2 regions of the Brevibacterium sp. CSND-B09 genome follow, and region 2 is predicted to be linked to the other one. Evidence: predicted binding sites of a transcription regulator. Region 2 holds the regulator's gene; the other holds the start of a gene.

Region 1 (9,834 bases), 180 kb from region 2:
TCGATGTCGTCAACGCCGGACTGCGCGTGGAAGAGGTCGAATGCGACCTCCACCACCGCGTCACCGGTCGTGATCTGAAAGCGCAGCTGCACCGTGCCGCCCAGTACCGCGACGTCGCCCGCGCCATCCTCGTCCGCCGCCTCCGTGCGAAGCGGAATGGCGGGACGCCAGGCGGTGTCTCCTCCACCCCCGCCGATTCCGGGTCGTCCGAATCCACGCAGAATTCCTCCGATCCACACAAGGAGACCGGCAAGTGAGCCTCAACCGTTTCGCGTACCTCGGCCCTGAGGCCACTTTCACCGAGGCGGCCCTGCTCAGCTTCCTCGACTCCCGGAACCTGCGCGCCGAGGCCACGACTCATCCGATGCGCAATGCCCCCTCGGCACTCGACGCGGTGCTCGAGGGCGACTGCGATGCCGCGGTCGTGCCGATCGAGAACTCACTGGAAGGCGGAGTGCCCGCCACGATCGATGCGCTCACCGAGAACGGGCGTCTGCAGATCATCGCCGAGGTGGTCGTGCCCGTCCGCTTCGTCCTCGCCGTCAAGCCCGGCACCACCAGGGAGGAGATCTCCTCCTTCGGTTCGCACCCGCACGGCGAGGCGCAGGTGCGAGCATTCATGAACGAGAACTTCCCCGAAGCCGTCTACCTGCCGACGTCTTCGACTGCCGCGGCCGCCAGAGACTTGGCCAATGACGCCGGCGACCATATGGCCGCCGTCTGCCCGGCCCTGGCCGCGCAACGGTACGGACTCGAGATCGTCGCCGAGGACATCGGCGACCGAAAGGACGCCGTCACCCGATTCGTCGTGGTCACCCGCCCAGGCCCTCTGCCCGCCCCGACCGGCGCGGACAAGACGACCGTCGTGGCGGCCCTGCGTTCGGACCGGGCGGGTTCGCTGCTCGAACTGCTCGAACAGTTCTCCAGCCGTGGGATCAATATGTCCCGCATCGAGTCCCGGCCGACCGGTGACGGGCTGGGCCTCTACCAGTTCTCCATCGACCTGCTCGGACACATCCACGAGGCACGCATGGCCGAGGCCCTGCAGGGTGTCCACCGGGCGGCCCTCAAGCTGCACTTCCTCGGCAGCTACCCGAGCTCCGACGGAGCAGTGGTGCCGGTCGATCCGACGACGACGGACGAGTCCTTCGCCGCAGCCGCCGACTGGCTGGAACGCACCCTCGAAGGCTGATGGACACCGACCGAAATTGCGCGTGACTACGGACCGCCTATGCCTCTTCACACCGGGAAAATCTGCAATACTGAAACCTACTGGTAGGTAAGTGTGTCCAGATTGTCAGAATCCGGCCGGTTTTGGGCAATCTGCGCACACTTGACGTCGGTTCACTAGCCGACAGAGACGACAGAGGAGTCGACGATGGGTTCTTTCGACAGCACGGGTTCGTCCCACGCACCTGGTGACGGCGGAGACAGCGCCGGACCCGGTGATCGTTCCGCCCCGGATCGCCGCTCCCCCGATGCGATCGTCGTCGGGGCCGGGCTCGCCGGACTCGTCGCCGCCCACGAACTCACCCAGGCCGGCAAACGCGTGCTCATCCTCGACCAGGAGAACCGCGCGAACCTCGGCGGACAGGCGTTCTGGTCCCTCGGCGGACTCTTCCTCATCGACTCCCCCGAACAGCGGCGACTGCGCATCCACGATTCGCTCGAGCTCGCCAAAGACGACTGGACCACCTCGGCGGGCTTCGACCGAGATGAGGATCATTGGCCGCGGAAGTGGGCGGAGGCGTACCTCGAGTTCGCGGCCGGGGAGAAGCGCCGGTACCTGCGTGACCTCGGCTTACGCCTGACCCCGATCGTCGGTTGGGCCGAACGCGGTGGGTCCGGTGCGGCTGATCACGGCAATTCCGTGCCCCGTTTCCACCTCACCTGGGGCACCGGCCCCGAGGTGGTCCGGGTCTTCCGTGAACCCGTCGAGACCGCGGAGGCCGCCGGACTCGTCGAGTTCGCCTTCCGTCACCGCGTCGACGAACTCATCACCGAGGATGGGACCGTCGTCGGCGTCCGCGGGCGGACGCTCGCCCCCAGTCACACGGCCCGCGGAGTCGAATCGAACCGCGACGAACTCGCCGACTTCGAACTCCGGGCACCCGCCGTCATCGTCACCACCGGCGGCATCGGACACAATTTCGAACTGATGAAGAAGTACTGGCCGGTCGACCGCCTCGGCGAGTTCCCGGACACGATGCTCGCCGGAGTGCCCGCTCATGTGGACGGGCGGATGCTGCAGATCGCCGAGGATGCCGGAGCCAGCCTCATCAACCGGGACCGGATCTGGGCGTATACGGAGGGCATCGAGAACTGGAATCCGATCTGGCCGGGGCACGGGATCCGAATCATTCCGGGGCCGTCGTCGATGTGGTTCGATGCCGAGGGCAATCGTTTCCCGGCGCCGAACTATCCGGGCTTCGATACGAATCGGACGATGCGCACGATCCTTGAGACCGGGCACGACTATTCGTGGTTCGTACTCAACGAGTCGATCATCCGCAAGGAATTCGCGCTCTCCGGTTCGGAGCAGAACCCGGACCTCACGGAGAAGGACATCCGGATCACGCTCGATCGGGTGCGCTCCTCCGATGCGCCGGGACCGATCGAGGCTTTCAAGAAGTACGGCTCCGACTTCGTCGTGGCCGAAACCACCGAGGAACTGGTCGCGGGAATGAACGAACGCTCCCGCGGACCGGTCATCGACCACGACCACCTCGTCACACAGATCCGGCAGCGGGACCGGCAGACCGAGCACGCGTTCTCGAAGGACGCGCAGGTCCAGGCCATCCACAACGCGCGGTCCTACCTCGGTGACAAGATCGTGCGCGCGGTCAAACCGCACAAGATCCTCGACCCGGCACACGGTCCGCTCATCGCGGTACGTCTGAGCCTGCTGTCACGCAAGACCCTCGGAGGGCTGGAGACGAACCTCGACGGGCAGGTGCTGGCGGGATCCGGCGCTGGTGAAGAGGGAGGTCGCGAGGCTGAGCGCACACCGATCCCGGGCCTCTACGCCGCCGGCGAGGTCACCGGTTTCGGGGGCGGCGGAATGCACGGGTACAACGCGCTCGAGGGAACGTTCCTCGGCGGGTGCATCTTCTCCGGCCTCCGCGCCGGACGCGCTGCCGCCGAGCAGGCCGGCCGTGCGGTGACCTCTCTGCGACCGGAAAGCGGGTCTGCACGAGGCGAAGCAGCGCACTCGTGACCGGCAGCGCGCGTTCAGCCCTCACAGTCTTGGTCACCGGCGGCACCTCGGGAATCGGTCGAGCCGTCGCCGAGGCGCTGGCGGCGAAAGGCTGCACGGTGCTGGCAACCAGCCGGAACCCGGACCGCATCTCCCCTGCCGACCGGATCCCCGGTGTCAGGTATCTTCCGCTGGACCTCGCCGACCCGGATGGTCCGGACCGACTGGCCACAGAGCTCGAGGAACTCGGCCTGCTCGACGGCATCGACGTGCTCATCAACAATGCCGGTGAGAGCCAGTCGGGTCCGTTCGAAGAGCTGCCGGCCGATGCCGTCGAACGGCTCTTTCGTACGAACGTGTTCGGACCCGTTCGACTGAGCCAACTCGTCCTGCCCGGGATGCGTGCGCGACGGGCGGGGCGCATCATCATGGTCGGGTCGATGCTCGCCAGCTTCCCTTTGGCCCACCGCAGTTCGTACTCTGCGGCGAAGGCGGCTCTGCGCGCTTTCGCCACGGCGGCTCGGCAGGAGCTCTCCCCCTTCGGCGTATGGGTGAGCACCGTCGAACCGGGATCGATCGCCACGGGTATCGGGCTGCGGCGGACGAAGTACCTCGAAGAGGGGTCGCCCTATACGCAGGACGTGACGACGATGCTCGAGCACCTCGACGCCAACGAGCGCGGCGGCATGCCGGCCGCCAAGGTTGCGGCCACGATCGTCGATGCGCTCATCGCGCCGAGGCCGCGGGAGTTCTACGCCGTTGGCAGCAGAGCACCGCTGCCGTTCCTGCTGGGGCGTGCGCTTCCCCGCGAACTCGTGTCGAAGATCGTCGCCGCCCAGCACGGGCTCAAGCGGTAAGCGTCTCAGTCGCCGGGTCCGGCGGATTGCTGTACCGCTGATGTCCGGCTGAAGCGCTGAACCTGGTCGCTGGGCCCCAGCGCCCTACTGCAGGCGGGACGGGATGAGGTGTTGGGTGGTCGAGATGCCGAGCACCCGCTGCTGCCGGGACAGGTTGTACGTCCGATCCGACTGCAGGTATCTGACGAGGAAGAGCTTCGCTCGGTCCCCGCGCTTGAACACGCCCTTGATCTTGAGTCCGAGCTTCGCCGACACCAGCGCCTTGTCCTTCGCGACCCCCTCGATGACGACCTGGTCATAGCCCATCCGAGCGAAGTGAGTGACCACAGCCTCTTTGAGCCGGTACGGAATCGGATCACCGATATTGAAGGGACCCGCCGCCGAAGGCACGTCGAGGCAGGCGAGCGCGGCCCGCACCACATTGTCGACATGCGTCAGGGTGATCTTCTGCCTGCCGCCGCCGGGCAGCCGCAGCACACCCTTCTTCGACATCCGCGACAGGAACGGCATGAGCATCGTCTCCCCCGGACCGTAGACGGCCGCGGGACGCAGGATCGCAGCATCGGGACGGAGCCTCATGACGAGCTGCTCGGCGAGAGCATGGGTGCGAGAGTACGCGTCGGCGAAGTCGTTGGGGTCCTTCGGACCGGCTTCCTCCCACAGCTCGGCGTGGGGTTCGGACTCGGAGTACACCGTCGTCGAGGACACGTGCACGATGCGGGCCTTCGGAAACGCATCGAGGACATGACGTGTGCCCGTCACCTTCACGTTGTAGAGAGCGTCGTCATCGGCGCTGACGGAGGCGATTCCGGCACAGTGGAAGACCGCGGTCACATTCTTGGCCAGGGAGGTCACCGACGCGGACGCAGGTTCGGTGATGTCCCAGTGTTGGAAGTTCACCCCGGGGATCTCGGGATCTCGCCGGGACAGCGCGTAGACCGTTTCGTCCCTTTCGGCGAGCGCCCGTGCAATGGCACCACCGATGAAGCCGCTGGCTCCGGTCACTATCACCGCCACGACGTTCCCTCTCTCATCTTCACGCCCACCGCCTCAGCGGCGGTGCTGCCACTGCGGCACCCTCTTCGTCAGGAAGGCGTCGATCCCTTCCTGCGCATCGGCCGCGACGGCATTGTCCGCCATCACCCGCGACATCCGCGCATAGGCGTCGGCCACAGGCAGCTCCCGCTGTTCGTAGAACGCGGCCTTTCCTAGGGCAACTGTAGCCGACGAGGCGGACGCGACTTTGAGAGCCAATTCCAAGGTGGCGGACTCGAGGTCGGCGTCGGCGACGACATCGGAGACGAGACCGAACTTCAGCGCATCCTCGGCGGTCACGAAATCACCGGTCAGCAGCATCCGCATCGCCTGCTTCGCCGGCACCGCCCGGGAGAGGGCCACCATCGGGGTCGAACAGAACAGACCGATCTTCACTCCCGGAGTTGCGAATCTGGCGGACTCGGCGGCAACGGCCAGATCGCAGGTCGCCACCAGCTGGCAGCCGGCCGCCGTGGCCACACCCTGCACCTGTGCGATGACCGGCTGTGGGATGGATCGGATGAGCTGCATCAGTCGGGCACAGGCGTCGAACGTGGTCTGCTGCGTCTCCAGATCCGCCCCGCGGATCTCGGTGAGGTCATGACCGGAGCTGAACACATGACCGGCGGTGATGAGGATGACCGCGCGCACATCGGTGCGGTCGGCCACCTCGGTGAGGGTGTCGATGAGGTCTTCCATGACCTCACGCGACAGTGCGTTGCGCGTGGACGGCCGGTTGATCGTCACGGACGCGACTCCGTCGTCGAGCTGCGCGAATACAATTGATTCCGACATAGCCTCATTCTGCCAAAGGTCGCCGGGCCCGGCGCGGAATCTGCGCAGACGATTTCCGCCCGCCTCCGGACACATCTGCCCCGGTGGGAGCGATTCGGAGGGACTGGCATGACCACACTGCTGATGATCATCGGATTCGGTGCCGCCACCTCGGTGGTGGTCGGATTGGGGCAGAAGCTCAAGCTCCCGTGGCCGGCGCTCATGGTCCTCATCGGCATCGCCGGTGCGTTCATCCCCACCTTCGCCGAGGTGGCCATCGATCCGGAGCTCGTCCTCCCTCTCTTCCTGCCGCCCCTGCTCTTCGCCGCCGCACAGAAGACATCGTGGGCGCTGTTCGCGATCCGGTGGCGCACGATCCTCGGCATGTCCGTAGCTCTCGTCGGTGTGACCGTGGCCGCCGTCGCCGGGTCCGCGGTCTTCCTCGTCCCCGGAATCACCATCGCCGCGGCCATCGCGCTCGGCGCCATGCTCGCCCCACCCGACCCGGTCGCTGTCGAAGCCGTGGCCAGCACCGTGTCGATCCCCCGCCGCATCATGTCGACCCTGCAGAGCGAAGGCCTGTTCAACGATGCCGCCTCCCTGGTCATCTTCCAGACCGCGATGGCCGCGGTATTGGCCGGCACCGAGGTGGACTACGCAGATCTGGCCGTGTCGTTCGTCGTCTCCGCCGTCGTGGCGATCATCGTCGGCCTGGTGCTGTCCTTCGCCGCCTGGTGGGTGATGGAGAAGATCGATCACACGATCGCTCGGTCCTCCCTCATGCTCGTCCTGCCTTTCGGCGTCTACCTCGTGGCCGAGCACTTCCACGCCAGCGGGGTCATCGCCGTCGTCGTGGCCGCCCTCGAAGTGCGGCGCCGCGATGTCGAGGGGAACTCGGCGGAGCGGGTGACGCAGAATTCGACATGGCAGGTCCTCGAGATGCTCATCACCGGAATCGCCTTCGGACTCATCGGTCTCGATCTGCGTCTCATCGTCGAATCCGAACACGCCGACCTCGGGCGAGCGCTGCTCGTCGGCGCGCTCATCGCTCTCATCGTCGTGGCCGTCCGCTTCGTCTGGCTGCTGCTCGGCACTGTCATCGAACGCAAGAGACGCGAGGAGGATCCGGATGCGGCACCGTTGAGCGTCCGCGATGCCACGCTGATGACCTGGGGCGGGATGCGCGGCCTCGCCACGGTCGCCTTGGCCTTGTCGATCCCGGCCACGACGAGTTCCGGTGCCCCGTTCCCCGGTCGGTCCTATGTCGTCGTCGCGGCCGCGGTGGTCCTGCTGGTCACTCTGGTGCTGGCGGGCCTGAGCTTTCCGACCGTCGTCGCTCTCCTCGGCATCGACGACGAGGCGGAGAAGGAACATCAGGCGACCAGGGACATCGCTCTGCGTGCCTACAAGGCTGCGATGCGCGAGATCAAGAACGATGACAGTCTGCCCGACGACGTCATCGAACCCCTGCGGGCGAGGTTCAAAGTCCTGCACGATCAGCTCAGCGGAACCACCGATGACCAGGCGAGCTCGGAGCAGGCGATGGCATTCAAGGAACACCGGGAGCAGATGCTGGCCGTGCAGAAGAAGGCCATGCAGTCCGCCCGTGCCGAGGTGCTCAAGGCCCGGCGCGAACGCGGCACCGATCCGGAGATCGCCGACCGCGTGCTCCACCGCTTCGACCTCCAGTCGGTCATCACGAGGTAGAGGCGGGCCGGTCCCGACCGGGCGGGTTTCCGAGCCGGCCCCGGCTGGGCGGGGACACGTATCCGGGCGGGCCGCCTCGGCGAGATTCTTCTCGATTTTCAAAGTTGAGCGGAATAGACTCAACTTTGTCGGTGTTGTTCTTTTCGAGAGCTGAAATCAGCACAGAATTTGAGAAGGAGATGCGTACATGGACGCACAGATGACAACCAAATCCCGGGAGGCGCTGCAGACTGCGGTCAACGACGTCGTCGCCCGGAAGAACAATCAGATCGAACCGGCCCACCTCGTCGCGGCCCTGCTCGGCCAGCCCGATTCGCTCGCCGCGACCCTGCTGACGAAGGTCGGTGCCGACCCGCAGACCGTGCTGCGGTCCATCGAGTCCGTGATCAGCGGGTTCCCCACCGTCAGCGGATCCTCCGTCAGCCAGCCGGGACTCTCCCGCGCCGGCCTGGAGATGATGAACCTCGCGCAGGAGGAGATGACGGCCCTCGGCGACCAGTTCGTCTCGACCGAACACCTGCTGCTCGCCGCTGCGGCCGGCAAGGACGGCGCCGGTGAGGCGCTGCGCGCGAATGGGGCCAACAGGGACGCACTGCTCGCGGCCATGCCCGAACTGCGTGCCGGAAAGAAGGTCACTTCGGAGAACCCCGAGGAGACGATGCAGTCGCTGGAGAAGTTCGGCATCGATCTCACCGCCGTCGCCCGGGAAGGCAAGCTCGACCCGGTGATCGGCCGCGACAAAGAGGTTCGCCGCGTCGTCCAGGTGCTCTCGCGGAGGACGAAGAACAACCCCGTCCTCATCGGTGAACCCGGCGTCGGCAAGACCTCCGTCGTCGAAGGCCTGGCCCAGCGGATCGTGGCCGGAGACGTGCCCGAATCGCTGCGCGACAAGACGCTCATCAGCCTCGACCTGTCCGCCATGGTCGCCGGCGCGAAGTACCGCGGTGAGTTCGAGGAGCGGTTCAAGGCCGTGCTCGAGGAGATCAAGAACGCCGACGGTCGGATCATCACCTTCATCGACGAGCTCCACACGATCGTCGGTGCCGGTGCCGGCGGAGACTCCTCGATGGACGCAGGCAATATGCTCAAGCCGATGCTCGCCCGCGGTGAGCTGCGGATGATCGGTGCCACCACGTTGGACGAATACCGCGAGAACATCGAGAAGGATCCCGCTCTGGAGCGCCGGTTCCAGCAGGTCTTCGTCGGTGAGCCCAGCGTCGAGGACACGATCGCGATTCTGCGCGGGCTCAAGGAACGCTACGAAGCTCACCACAAGGTCTCGATCAACGACGGCGCCCTGGTCGCGGCCGCAACGATGTCGAACCGGTACATCACAGGCAGGCAGCTGCCGGACAAGGCCATCGACCTCGTCGACGAGGCGGCTTCCCGCCTGCGGATGGAGATCGATTCGGCTCCGGTCGAGATCGATGAGCTCCGCCGCGCCGTGGACCGCCTGAAGATGGAGGACATGGCCCTGGCTAAGGAGACAGACTCCGCGTCGATCGATCGGTTGAGCGCCCTGCGTGCCGATCTCGCCGACAAGGAGGAGGAGCTGCGCGGACTCGAGGCCACCTGGGAGTCCCAGCGTGCCGGCCTCAACCGGGTCGGTGAGCTGAAGACGAAGCTCGACGAGCTGCGTTCGGCCGCCGAGAAGGCTCAGCGCGACACGGACCTTGAGACCGCCTCCCGTCTGCTCTACGGCGAGATCCCTGCCGTGCAGAAGGAGATCGCCGAGGCCGAAGCCGCCGAGGCCCAGGCCGAGGCGGGAGCGAATTCCGATCAGATGGTCTCGGACAAGGTCTCGAGCAACGACATCGCCGAGGTGGTCTCCTCGTGGACGGGCATCCCCGCCGGACGCCTCGTCCAGGGTGAGGTCGAGAAGCTGCTGGGAGCCGAGGGCATCCTCGGTGAGCGTCTCATCGGGCAGAAGAACGCCGTCGCCGCGGTCTCTGACGCCATCCGCCGTTCGCGGGCCGGGGTCGCCGACCCGGATCGCCCGACCGGTTCGTTCCTGTTCCTCGGACCCACCGGCGTCGGCAAGACGGAGCTCGCGAAATCTCTCGCGGACTTCCTCTTCGACGACGAGAAAGCCCTGATCAGGATCGATATGAGCGAATACGGTGAGAAGCACACCGTGTCCCGCCTCGTCGGTGCACCTCCGGGCTACGTCGGATACGACGAGGGCGGCCAACTCACCGAGGCGGTCCGCCGTCGCCCGTACTCCGTCGTGCTGCTCGACGAGGTCGAGAAGGCGCACCCGTCCGT
Region 2 (9,834 bases):
CGGATGGCTCGCCTACGTCGAAGCGGGATCGCGGAAGCTCACCGGCAAACCCAGTCATGTCAAGGTCACCTTCGACGACGAATATCGGATCTCGGCAAGGGTGCGTTCGGTGCTCGGCGGCAATTGCGGCCGATTGCAGGGAGGCATCCAGCTGCTGCCGCAGGCCGTCATCGACGACGGCATGCTCGACGTGCTCATCGTCAGCCCGAAGAACCTCGGTCAGTGGGTCGGCGTGCTCGCATCGATCGCCGGCCGCCGAGCCTCACGCGGGCTGCACACGAACATCCGGAAGTGCCGAAAGGTCGTCATCGAAGCCGGCGACGAGGTCGATATTCAGATCGACGGAGACCCGCTGGGACAGTCGTCCTACCTGGAGATGGAGGTCGACCCCTCCGCCCTGACCGTCCGTGTGCCCACCGTCGAACAGCGCAAGCAGATCCGCGCCGAGGCGTGGCCGGTCTAGCTCAGGACCGCTGAATTCGCGCGGCCGACTCGTCCTTTCGCCGAGGCTGCACTGACGGTCATTCTTTTACCGACGAGTAGGTCACGAAACGGTTAAAGAAATTCACCTAAGTGTTACCGCTTTTAAACCTGAACAAAACGTACAGAAATAGTTTGGAAAACCCTCAGAACCTAGGATGAGTGCCGTATCACACCCCTCGTTACAGAGATTGAAGGCACTCCAATGAAGAAGATCATCCTCGCGCCGGCAGTCGCGCTCGCGTTCACCGGGCTTGTCGCGAGCCCGGTCGCTGCCGCGGAATCGACGTCTGCCCAGTCCGCCTCCACGCAGAAGGCCGAGCAGAAGAAGGTTGAAGCCGCAAAGGCCGAAGCCAAGAAGAAGGCAGAGGCCAAGAAGGCCGCGGCCGAGAAGGCTGAAGCCGAGAAGAAGGCAGCTGCAGAGAAGGCGGCAGCCGAAAAGAAGGCCAAGGAAAAGGCCGAGGCTGCCAAGAAGGCCGCTGAGAAGAAGGCGGACGACAAGAAGGCCGCCGAGGACAAGGCAGACAAGAAGGACGAGGCAAAGACGCCTCCGAAGAAGGTCGATCCGAAGCCCGCTCCTGCCCCCAAGGACGAGGACAAGGACTCCAAGGACGACGACAAGTCCGAGGACAAGGCCAACCCCATCAACGCCTCGGTGCAGGTGACGTCTGGTGAGGTCACCGCCGAGGAGCTCCACGAGGACGGTGTGACCGTCAAGGTCACCGGCCTCGAGAAGGGCGACAAGGTCGCTGCTAAGTCCGGACTGACCGGTCCTGCCGTCACCGCTCAGGGTTCGACCGCGACGATGAAGCTGCGCTCCTCCTCGGAGGTCTCGCAGGAGTCGGTTTCCTTCGCAGTCCAGGTGCAGCGGGACGGTACCACTGCGGCAACCGAGAGCGGGCTCGTCACTCTTTTGGCGGACGAAGCCGACCCGATCGACGCCAAGCTCTCGGTGTCCCCAGACGAGATCACCGCAGAGGATCTCGCAGACGAGAGCAAGGGCGTCGACGTCACGGTCTCAGGCGTCAAGGAAGGCGACAAGATCACGGACTCCCTCACCGGGAAGACCCAGACAGCCGAGGCTGACGGTGACGTCAAACTTCATCTCTGGTACGAGGGCGACCCGAAGAAGCTCGAAGAGGGCCCAGTTCCATTCGATGTGACTGTCACCCGCGGCGAGGATTCCACAACGCTAAAGGGCGAGATAAATGTCGTCGACGAAGTAGGCGATGACGATCCCGTCATTGACCCAAAGGTGAAGCTTGGCACGAACGAGATCACGGTCGAGGAGTTCAAAAAGAACGGTCTCCCCTTCACCGGTTCAGGCTTCACCCCCGGCAGCACCGTCTCGGTCACAGGAAAGTCCGTTTCGCCCCAGGCCGCCAAGCCCCAGGCCGACGAGGTTGTGGCCGACGAAGATGGCAACGTCAGCGGCGTCGTAACCGCTCCGTCCTCGCTAGAGGCGGGCACCATCGAACTCACCTTCACTGACACCGACTCGACTCAGTCGGCACCAGCTGTGACTGTCACCGTCACCGACGAAGACGAGGACGCCGTCGATCCGATCGACGCTTCGCTCAAGGTCGATCCTAAGGAGATCACCGCAGAGGATCTCGCCAACAAGGACAAGGGCGTGACAGTCACCGTCTCCGGCGTGAAGAAGGGCGACACGATCACCGACTCGCTCACCGGCAAGAGTGAGACCGCAGAGGCTGACGGTGACTACAAGCTCCACCTCTGGTACGAGGGCAACCCCGCGAACCTCGAGGTCGGCAAGGTTCCGTTCACTGTCACCATCGACCGCGAAGGCACCGAGTCGGAGACTCTCAACGGCAACATCAACGTTGTCGGTGAAGACGATGGTGAGACCGAGGCTCCCGCCGAGGCGACCTTCAAGGTCTCACCGAAAACGATCGAGGCGGCGGACTTCGCCAATGAGAAGAAGGGCGTCACCCTCGCCGTCGAGAACTGCGAGCCCGGCGCAGACGTCCACTTCGAGGTCAACCCGAAGGGCATCAACGTCACGGCCTACGAGAACACCGTCAAGGCTGACGACGAAGGCAATGCCTCCGTCAACGTCTTCGGCACCTCGTCGGATGTCTCCGCCTACGTCGGTGCGTACACTGCGACCGCGACCTGCGGCGATGACACCATGAAGGACTCCTTCACGGTCACTGAAGGCGCCAACGGCGGCGGATCTGACGGCGGAGACAACGGCAATGCCGGCAACGGCGGCGGAGATGACGGCAGCCAGTTGCCTCGCACCGGTGCCGACCTCGGTGGACTGACGACGGGAGCCCTGCTCCTCCTCGTCGGTGGCGCCGCGATCGCACTGACCGGCCGCAAGAACAAGTTCGGACAGACTCCGACGAGCTTCTGATCCGAGACAGGCCGATAGCCTAGATCGGCAAGGGAAGGGCGGCTCAGCAGACACTGAGCCGCCCTTCCTTCTGTCCTGATGTTCGCGCCGGACGAACCGTTCACGGTGATTGGAGAATGAACTCTGACGGCTCGCCGACTTCAGTAGTGAACAAAACGACCACAACTATGTGTGTGGTGAATGTTGCATTACTGTTACATTCGTAATACTTCACACCCAGCTGTAATTTTCTAAGGAAATACATGAAGAAGCTCGCCCTCGCCCCCGCGGTGGCCATCGCCATCACCGGCCTGGCCGCATCCCCAGTCATCGCTGCTCCCGGTTCGGACAGCTACTCGCACACTGTCGTCAAGAACTCCGGCGACGCCCAGGAGAGCACTCCTTCGGAGTCGCCTGAGGCTGAGGCGCAGGCCATCGAAGCGAAGGTGACAACCTCCCCCAAGGAGATCACCGCCGAGGACCTCGCCAACAAGGACAAGGGAATCGTCGTCACGATCACCGGTCTTGAAGCCGGAGACAAGATCTCGGATTCGCTCACCGGCGAAGCCGGAACTGCTGAGGGCGATACCTTCGAATACAACATCTACTCGACTCAGCCCGCCGAAGACATCGAGAACGGCAAGGTCGACTTCTCCGTCACGATCACTCGCGATGGCGAGGAGCGCACCTATGACGGGCTGAGCTTCTCCGTCGTCGACGACACAGACGAGCCCGAGGCTCCCGAGGTCGACCCGAAGGTCTCGCTCAACGCCGACAAGTTCACGGAGAGCGAGTTCGCAGAGAACGGCATCAAGGTCACCGGCGAGGGCTTCACCCCGAACAGCAAGGTCACCGTCGTCGGCGGCAACGCAACGTCGCCGTTCGCGACCAAGGAAGTCGAAGCCGACGACAAAGGAAAGATCTCCGCAACCCTGAAGTTCGAGGGCGACGAAGCGCTTCCGGCCGGCGACTACTCCGTCTGGGGCGTCGACCAGGAGTCGGAAACCAACTCCCCGGCTCAGGACTTCGTCATCACCGAAGACGAGACCGAAGAGCCCACCGCTCCGGTTGAAGAAGCCAAGCTGACCGTCTCCCCCGAGTCGATCACGCCTGCTGACTTCGTCAAGGAAGATAAGGGCGTCACGCTCGCCGTCGAGAACTGTGAGCCCGGTGAAGACGTCCGCTTCCTCGTCAACCCCAAGGGCGAGTCGAGCGTCACCGCCTTCGACAAGACCGTCCAGGCTGACGACGAAGGCAAGGCCAACGTCAACGTCTACGGCACCAGCGCCTCCAACGCATCGGCCTACGTCGGCGATTACGACGTCACCGTCACCTGCGGCGATGACGAGCTGACCGGTGACTTCTCGGTCGAGGAAGATCCGAACGCTGGTGGCGGCGATGAAGACGGCAACGGCGGAAACGACGATGGCGACAACGGAGATGCCGGCAACGGCGGCGACCTGCCCCGCACCGGTACCGAGCTGACCGGCCTCGTCGGCGGCGCCGGCCTCCTCCTCATCGGTGGAGTCGCAGTCGCCATGACCATGCGCCGCAAGAAGGTTGCCAAGGATCCCGCTGAGATCTGATAGCCACTGGCCTGAGAGCGTGCCGGCTCGACTGTGCCGGGCGTGAGTCGAAGAAGGGCGCGAACCCAGTTGGGTTCGCGCCCTTCTTCGTATCTCAGCGGCCAAACATCAGCGGCCAAACATCTGCAGCCGGGCAGAAGACAGCTCATTCCATGCGGTCGTACCTCGAGCGCAGGGCGAGGAAGACCCCGTAGAGGACCAGGCCGAGACCCACGGCCAACAGCAGATACGGCCCGAACGGCTGATCGCGCATGCCCTTGAGCGCACCGTCGATACCAGTGAACTCCTCCGGATCACCGGTCGCCGCAGACACCACGATGAGGATGCCCACCGACAGCAGCGTCGCACCTTTGCCCAGATACCCGACAACACCGGTGAACCCGACGAGGAAGCGGGTGAACGCGCTGCGCGGCCGACGAAGCTCATCTTTCCACTTCCGGCGCAGACCATTGATACAGAACACGATGCCGATGAGCGCAATCACGGCGCCGGCAGCCATGAGGATATACAGTCCGCCCGGGGCCTTCGCCACGGTCGTCGAGGCCTGTGAGCTCACTTTGCCCGAGTCCGATCCTCCGCCGAAGACGAACTGGGAGAAGGTCGCGGCAACCACCACATAGGCAATGGCAGAACCGACCGTCGAGAAGAAGTCGATCCACTGTTTCCTCCCCTGCTTCTCCTGCGGGTCGCGAGTTCCGGCACCGCGCAGCGACGACGCACCGAAGAACGCGTTGACCAAGCACCACAACGCCATCAGCGCACAGCCGAGGAAGCAGATCACGATCAGCACCAGGCCGAAGGGCTGTGAAGCGATCTGTCCGACCGCTCCGGCCTGGTCGGCTTCGCCGCCGCCCTGCCCCAGGCCGATCGTCACGGCCGTCGCACCGAGGATCGCGTGGACCAACCCATTGGCAATGAAGCCCGCGCGGGCCACACGCTCGAACCAGCGGCTGTCCGCGGCTTCCTGAGCCGCCGAATCGGCACTGTCGGCGACCTGTCGAACCTTCTCTTTCTCGTTCACAGAGTCAGTGTCGCACAACACGTGTACTTTTCTGCGCCGCAATGAACTGGATTCGTCGAGCAACGCGAAAAGGCGGAGTGCGCACCGAAAGTTCGGTTCGCACTCCGCCTCGACGCTGTTCTCAGCGTCCCAGTCGGGCCTCGTCAGGATCAGCCGCGTCGGTACCGGTTGTACAGCACCAGAGCTCCCGGCTCAGGGCGACCCTGTGGGCGTCGTCCCCTCGAGATCGAGACGACGTCTCCGCCCACGGTTCCGGCCGCGAAGACACGCGCATCGCGTTCCTGCGCCGACCGGCGTGCCCGAACCTCGTCCTCAAGCTCCTCGTTGCGGCTCTTGAGCGCATCGACCTGATTCTGCAGGTCGATGATCTTCTTGATCCCGACGAGGTTGACTCCCTCGTCCTGCGACAGCTGCTGGATCAGTCGCAGCTTGGCGATGTCCTTCCCGGAATAACGCCGGCCCCGGCCCGCAGTGCGTTCCGGAGAGACGAGACCCAGTCGGTCATACTGCCGCAGCGTCTGCGGGTGCATGCCCGCCAGATCCGCGGCCACCGAGATGACATACACCGCCGCACTCGATGAAATGTGCATTGTGATTCACCACCTCAGCTGGCCTTGGCTTTGTCCAGCAAGCCGGCGCGTGGGTCCTCACCTTCAGTGGCGGCTTTGAACGACTCGACCGCTTGCTTGGCTTCCTTGGACAGGTTCTTCGGCGCCACGATCTCGACTGTCGCCAGCAGATCGCCGGTGCCCTTCTTCGTCTTCACACCTTTGCCCCGCACGCGCAGGGTCCGTCCCGACGGTGTACCCGGCGCGACCTTGACCTTGACAGGCATTCCGCCCAGAGTCGGCACCTTGACCTCGGCGCCGAGAGCCGCCTCGTCGAAGCTGATCGGCAGATCCATCCGCAGGTTGTCACCATCGCGGGTGAAGACCGGGTGCGGGCTCACGTGCACGGTGAGGATGACGTCACCGGGCTCGCCGCCGTTGGGGCTGGCCTTGCCCTTGCCGGCCAGGCGGATCTTCTGTCCGTCCTTGACCCCGATCGGGGTGCGCACGGTCAGCGGCTTCCCGCCGGGCATGTTCAGCTTCACCGAGGCGCCGTCGATGGCTTCGGTGAACGACAGCGTCGTGCTCGACTTGATGTCGCCGCCCTTGACCGGAGGCTGGTAGCCGCCGTATCCGCCGCCACCGCCGAAACCTCCGCCGAATCCGCCGAGCAGATCCGCCAGGTCCGGGGGAACGTCTCCCCCGCCGCCGTAGGTCGTGCGGGTCCGGGTGCGTCCGCCGCCTCCGAAGAGGTCGGAGAACACGTCGTCGAATCCGCCGCCGGCAGCCCCGCCGGGTCCACCGGAACCGGCGCTGAACCTGGCACCGCCGCCCATGGCACGGACCTGATCGTACTGAGCCCGGGATTCCTTGTCGGAGAGCACCTGGTGGGCCTGGCCGATCTCCTTGAACTTCTCCTCGGCCTTCTCATCACCGGGGTTGGCGTCCGGGTGATACTTGCGCGCGAGCTTGCGATAGGCCTTCTTGATCTCGGCATCGGAAGCATCCTTGGAGACGCCGAGGGTTTTGTAGAAGTCCTTGTCGAACCAATCATTCTGAGGTCCGGTATTCACCTGGCACCTCCCTTCCTTCCAATCAATCCTGTCATCACGGTATTCACTTGTCCTCTCACAATCCGCACCCCCGGGGCAATGCCCCGAAGATCCGGACCGCCGCCGAGGCGGTTCCCCGGCCCCGTACGTCGGTGAACCGGCGTGCGGGGCGGGCGGCCGCCTCGGCGATCGTGGTCGCTGCTCAGTCTTCCGGCTGCTGGACACCGACGCGGGCGGCGCGGATGATGCGCTCCCCGATCCGGTAGCCCGGCTGCATGACCAGGAAGAGCGTCGGATTCTCGACCTCATCCGAAGGCTGCTGCATGAGCGCTTCGTGGATGTTCGGATCGAACTCGTCGCCGACCTCTCCGTACTGCTCGACGCCGAGCTTGTTCAGCGATTCGACCAGCTTGTTCACGTGGGTCTCGAAAGGCCCGGTGACATCGCCGTTGTCGCGAGCGAGCTTGACCTCGTCGAGCACGGGAATCAGGGCCTCGACGACCTTGATCGTGCCGCCGAGCGCCGCACGCTCACGTTCGCGGTCGGCCCGCATCCGGTAGGCCGCATATTCGGCGTTGATGCGCTTGAGGTCGGCCAGGTATCCCGCTGCCTCAGAACCCGGTTCGGGCTCGGCCTCCGGCTCGATGTCCTCGAGACCCGAGGCATCGGACGGGATGTCCACACCGAGGTCGCTGGCATCGGCCGCGGCAGCCTGTTCGGCATTCGGGTCCGCGGTCGGCTCCTCGCCGGCCCCGGCCGAGGCCGACTGGGCGTCGGCCTCGGGACGGACCTCACCGGTGTTCGGATCGACCCGGCGCTTGTCACTGAAGGTGAAGCCTGGCTCCTCGGACGACTTGTCGTTGCCCTCGGCAGTCATTACTTCTTCTCCTCATCCTCATCGTCGACAACTTCGGCGTCGACGACATCGTCGTCTGCGCTCGCATCGGCTGCGCCTTCACCGGCAGCTTCGGCGCCTTCGGCACCGCCCTGCTGGCTGTAGATGGCTTCGCCGATCTTCTGCTGGTTCTCCACGAGCTTGTCGTAGGCGCTCTTCACGGCGTCGTCGTCTTCACCCTTGAGGGCTTCCTTGACGGCGTCGACATCGCCCTGCATCTCGGTCTTGAGCTCTTCCGGCAGCTTGTCGGCATTGTCGGTCAGCAGCTTCTCGGTCTGGTAGGCGAGGTTCTCCGCATTGTTGCGGACGTCGGCAGCCTCACGGCGCTTCTTGTCCTCTTCTGCGTGCTCCTCGGCCTCGCGGACCATGCGGTCGATGTCTTCCTTCGGCAGTGCGGAACCGCCGGTGATCGTCATCGACTGCTCGGTGCCGGTGCCCTTGTCGGTGGCCGACACGTGGACGATGCCGTTGGCGTCGATGTCGAAGGCGACCTCGATCTGCGGCACACCGCGCGGAGCCGGAGCGATACCGGTCAGCTCGAAGGTGCCGAGGTTCTTGTTGTCGCGAGTGAACTCACGCTCACCCTGGAAGACCTGGATCGACACGGAGGGCTGGTTGTCCTCAGCGGTGGTGAAGGTCTCCGAGCGCTTGGTCGGGATCGGGGTGTTGCGCTCGATGAGCTTGGTCATCACGCCGCCCTTGGTCTCGAGTCCGAGCGAGAGCGGGGTGACGTCGATGAGCAGGACGTCCTTGCGCTCACCCACGAGGACACCGGCCTGAACGGCGGCGCCGATGGCGACGACCTCATCGGGGTTGACGCCCTTGTTGGGCTCCTTGCCTCCGGTGAGTTCGGTGACGACGGCGGAGACGCCGGGCATACGGGTCGAACCGCCCACGAGGACGACGTGGTCAATGTCGCTGACGGAGACACCGGCGTCCTTCATGACTGCGTGGAACGGAGCCTTGGTGCGCTCGAGGAGGTCCTTGGTCAGGTCCTCGAACTTCGCACGGGTGAGGGTCTCATCCAGGTGGATAGGTCCGTTCTCGCTCATCGACAGGTACTGCAGCGAGATGTTCGTGCTGGTGGCCGAGGACAGTTCCTTCTTGGCCTGCTCTGCGGCTTCCTTGAGGCGCTGCAGAGCGGTGGCATCCTTGGTCAGGTCCACGCCGTAGTTGTTCTTGACCTGCTCGACCAGCCAGTCGACGATGCGCTGATCCCAGTCGTCACCGCCGAGGCGGTTGTCACCGGAGGTCGCACGGACCTGAATGGTGGAGAAGTCGTCTTCGTCCTTGCCGACTTCCAGCAGGGAGACGTCGAAGGTACCGCCACCGAGGTCGAAGACGAGGATGAGCTCGTCTTCCTTGCCGCGCTCGAGGCCGTAGGCAAGAGCGGCAGCAGTGGGTTCGTTGATGATGCGCGAGACGTTGAGGCCGGCGATCTCACCGGCGTCCTTGGTTGCCTGGCGCTCAGCATCGTTGAAGTATGCGGGAACGGTGATCACCGCGTCGGTGACCTTCTCCTGCAGGTACTCTTCGGCGTCGTGCTTAAGCTTCTGGAGGATGCGGGCCGAAACTTCGGGGGCCGTCATCTTCTTGCCGCCGATCTCGGTGGACCAGTCGGTGCCCATGTGGCGCTTGACCGATGCGACGGTGTTCTTGATGTTCGTGACGGCCTGGCGCTTGGCGATCTCACCGACGAGGGAGTCGCCGTTCTTGTTGACTGCGACGACGGACGGGGTGGTGCGACCGCCTTCCGCGTTTGCGATGACCTTCGGGTCGCCGCCCTCGAGGACGGTGACGACGGAGTTCGTGGTTCCGAGGTCGATTCCGACTGCACGTGCCATAGTTTTCTCTCCTTACAGATCGTGAGTTCCTGCGACTCGAATGTGTGCG

Evidence for each region. Region 2 encodes HspR, which represses chaperone genes until heat shock. Its sites were predicted from a motif close to AAGTTGAGTCNNNNNGACTCAACTT; they were not measured.
Region 1: a site for HspR is predicted at 7,671-7,695, ahead of clpB (ATP-dependent chaperone ClpB). Genes of this name have one in related genera too.

What each region holds. Positions count from the first base shown of each region.
Region 1 covers NZ_JBREGI010000001.1:2,370,120-2,379,953, reverse strand. Annotated here, with positions in the region: gene ACU4IU_RS10655 (glycosyltransferase family 2 protein) at 1-257, shown strand, start outside; gene pheA (prephenate dehydratase) at 254-1,192, shown strand; gene ACU4IU_RS10645 (FAD-binding dehydrogenase) at 1,379-3,217, shown strand; gene ACU4IU_RS10640 (SDR family oxidoreductase) at 3,214-4,053, shown strand; gene ACU4IU_RS10635 (NAD-dependent epimerase/dehydratase family protein) at 4,138-5,070, opposite strand; gene ACU4IU_RS10630 (enoyl-CoA hydratase) at 5,104-5,883, opposite strand; gene ACU4IU_RS10625 (Na+/H+ antiporter) at 5,992-7,569, shown strand; gene clpB (ATP-dependent chaperone ClpB) at 7,757-9,834, shown strand, end outside.
Region 2 covers NZ_JBREGI010000001.1:2,551,786-2,561,619, reverse strand. Annotated here, with positions in the region: gene ACU4IU_RS11445 (diacylglycerol/lipid kinase family protein) at 1-463, shown strand, start outside; gene ACU4IU_RS11440 (hypothetical protein) at 686-2,860, shown strand; gene ACU4IU_RS11435 (lipoprotein 17-related variable surface protein) at 3,103-4,425, shown strand; gene ACU4IU_RS11430 (DUF1206 domain-containing protein) at 4,571-5,446, opposite strand; gene ACU4IU_RS11425 (heat shock protein transcriptional repressor HspR) at 5,596-6,036, opposite strand; gene ACU4IU_RS11420 (DnaJ C-terminal domain-containing protein) at 6,051-7,067, opposite strand; gene ACU4IU_RS11415 (nucleotide exchange factor GrpE) at 7,249-7,923, opposite strand; gene dnaK (molecular chaperone DnaK) at 7,923-9,785, opposite strand.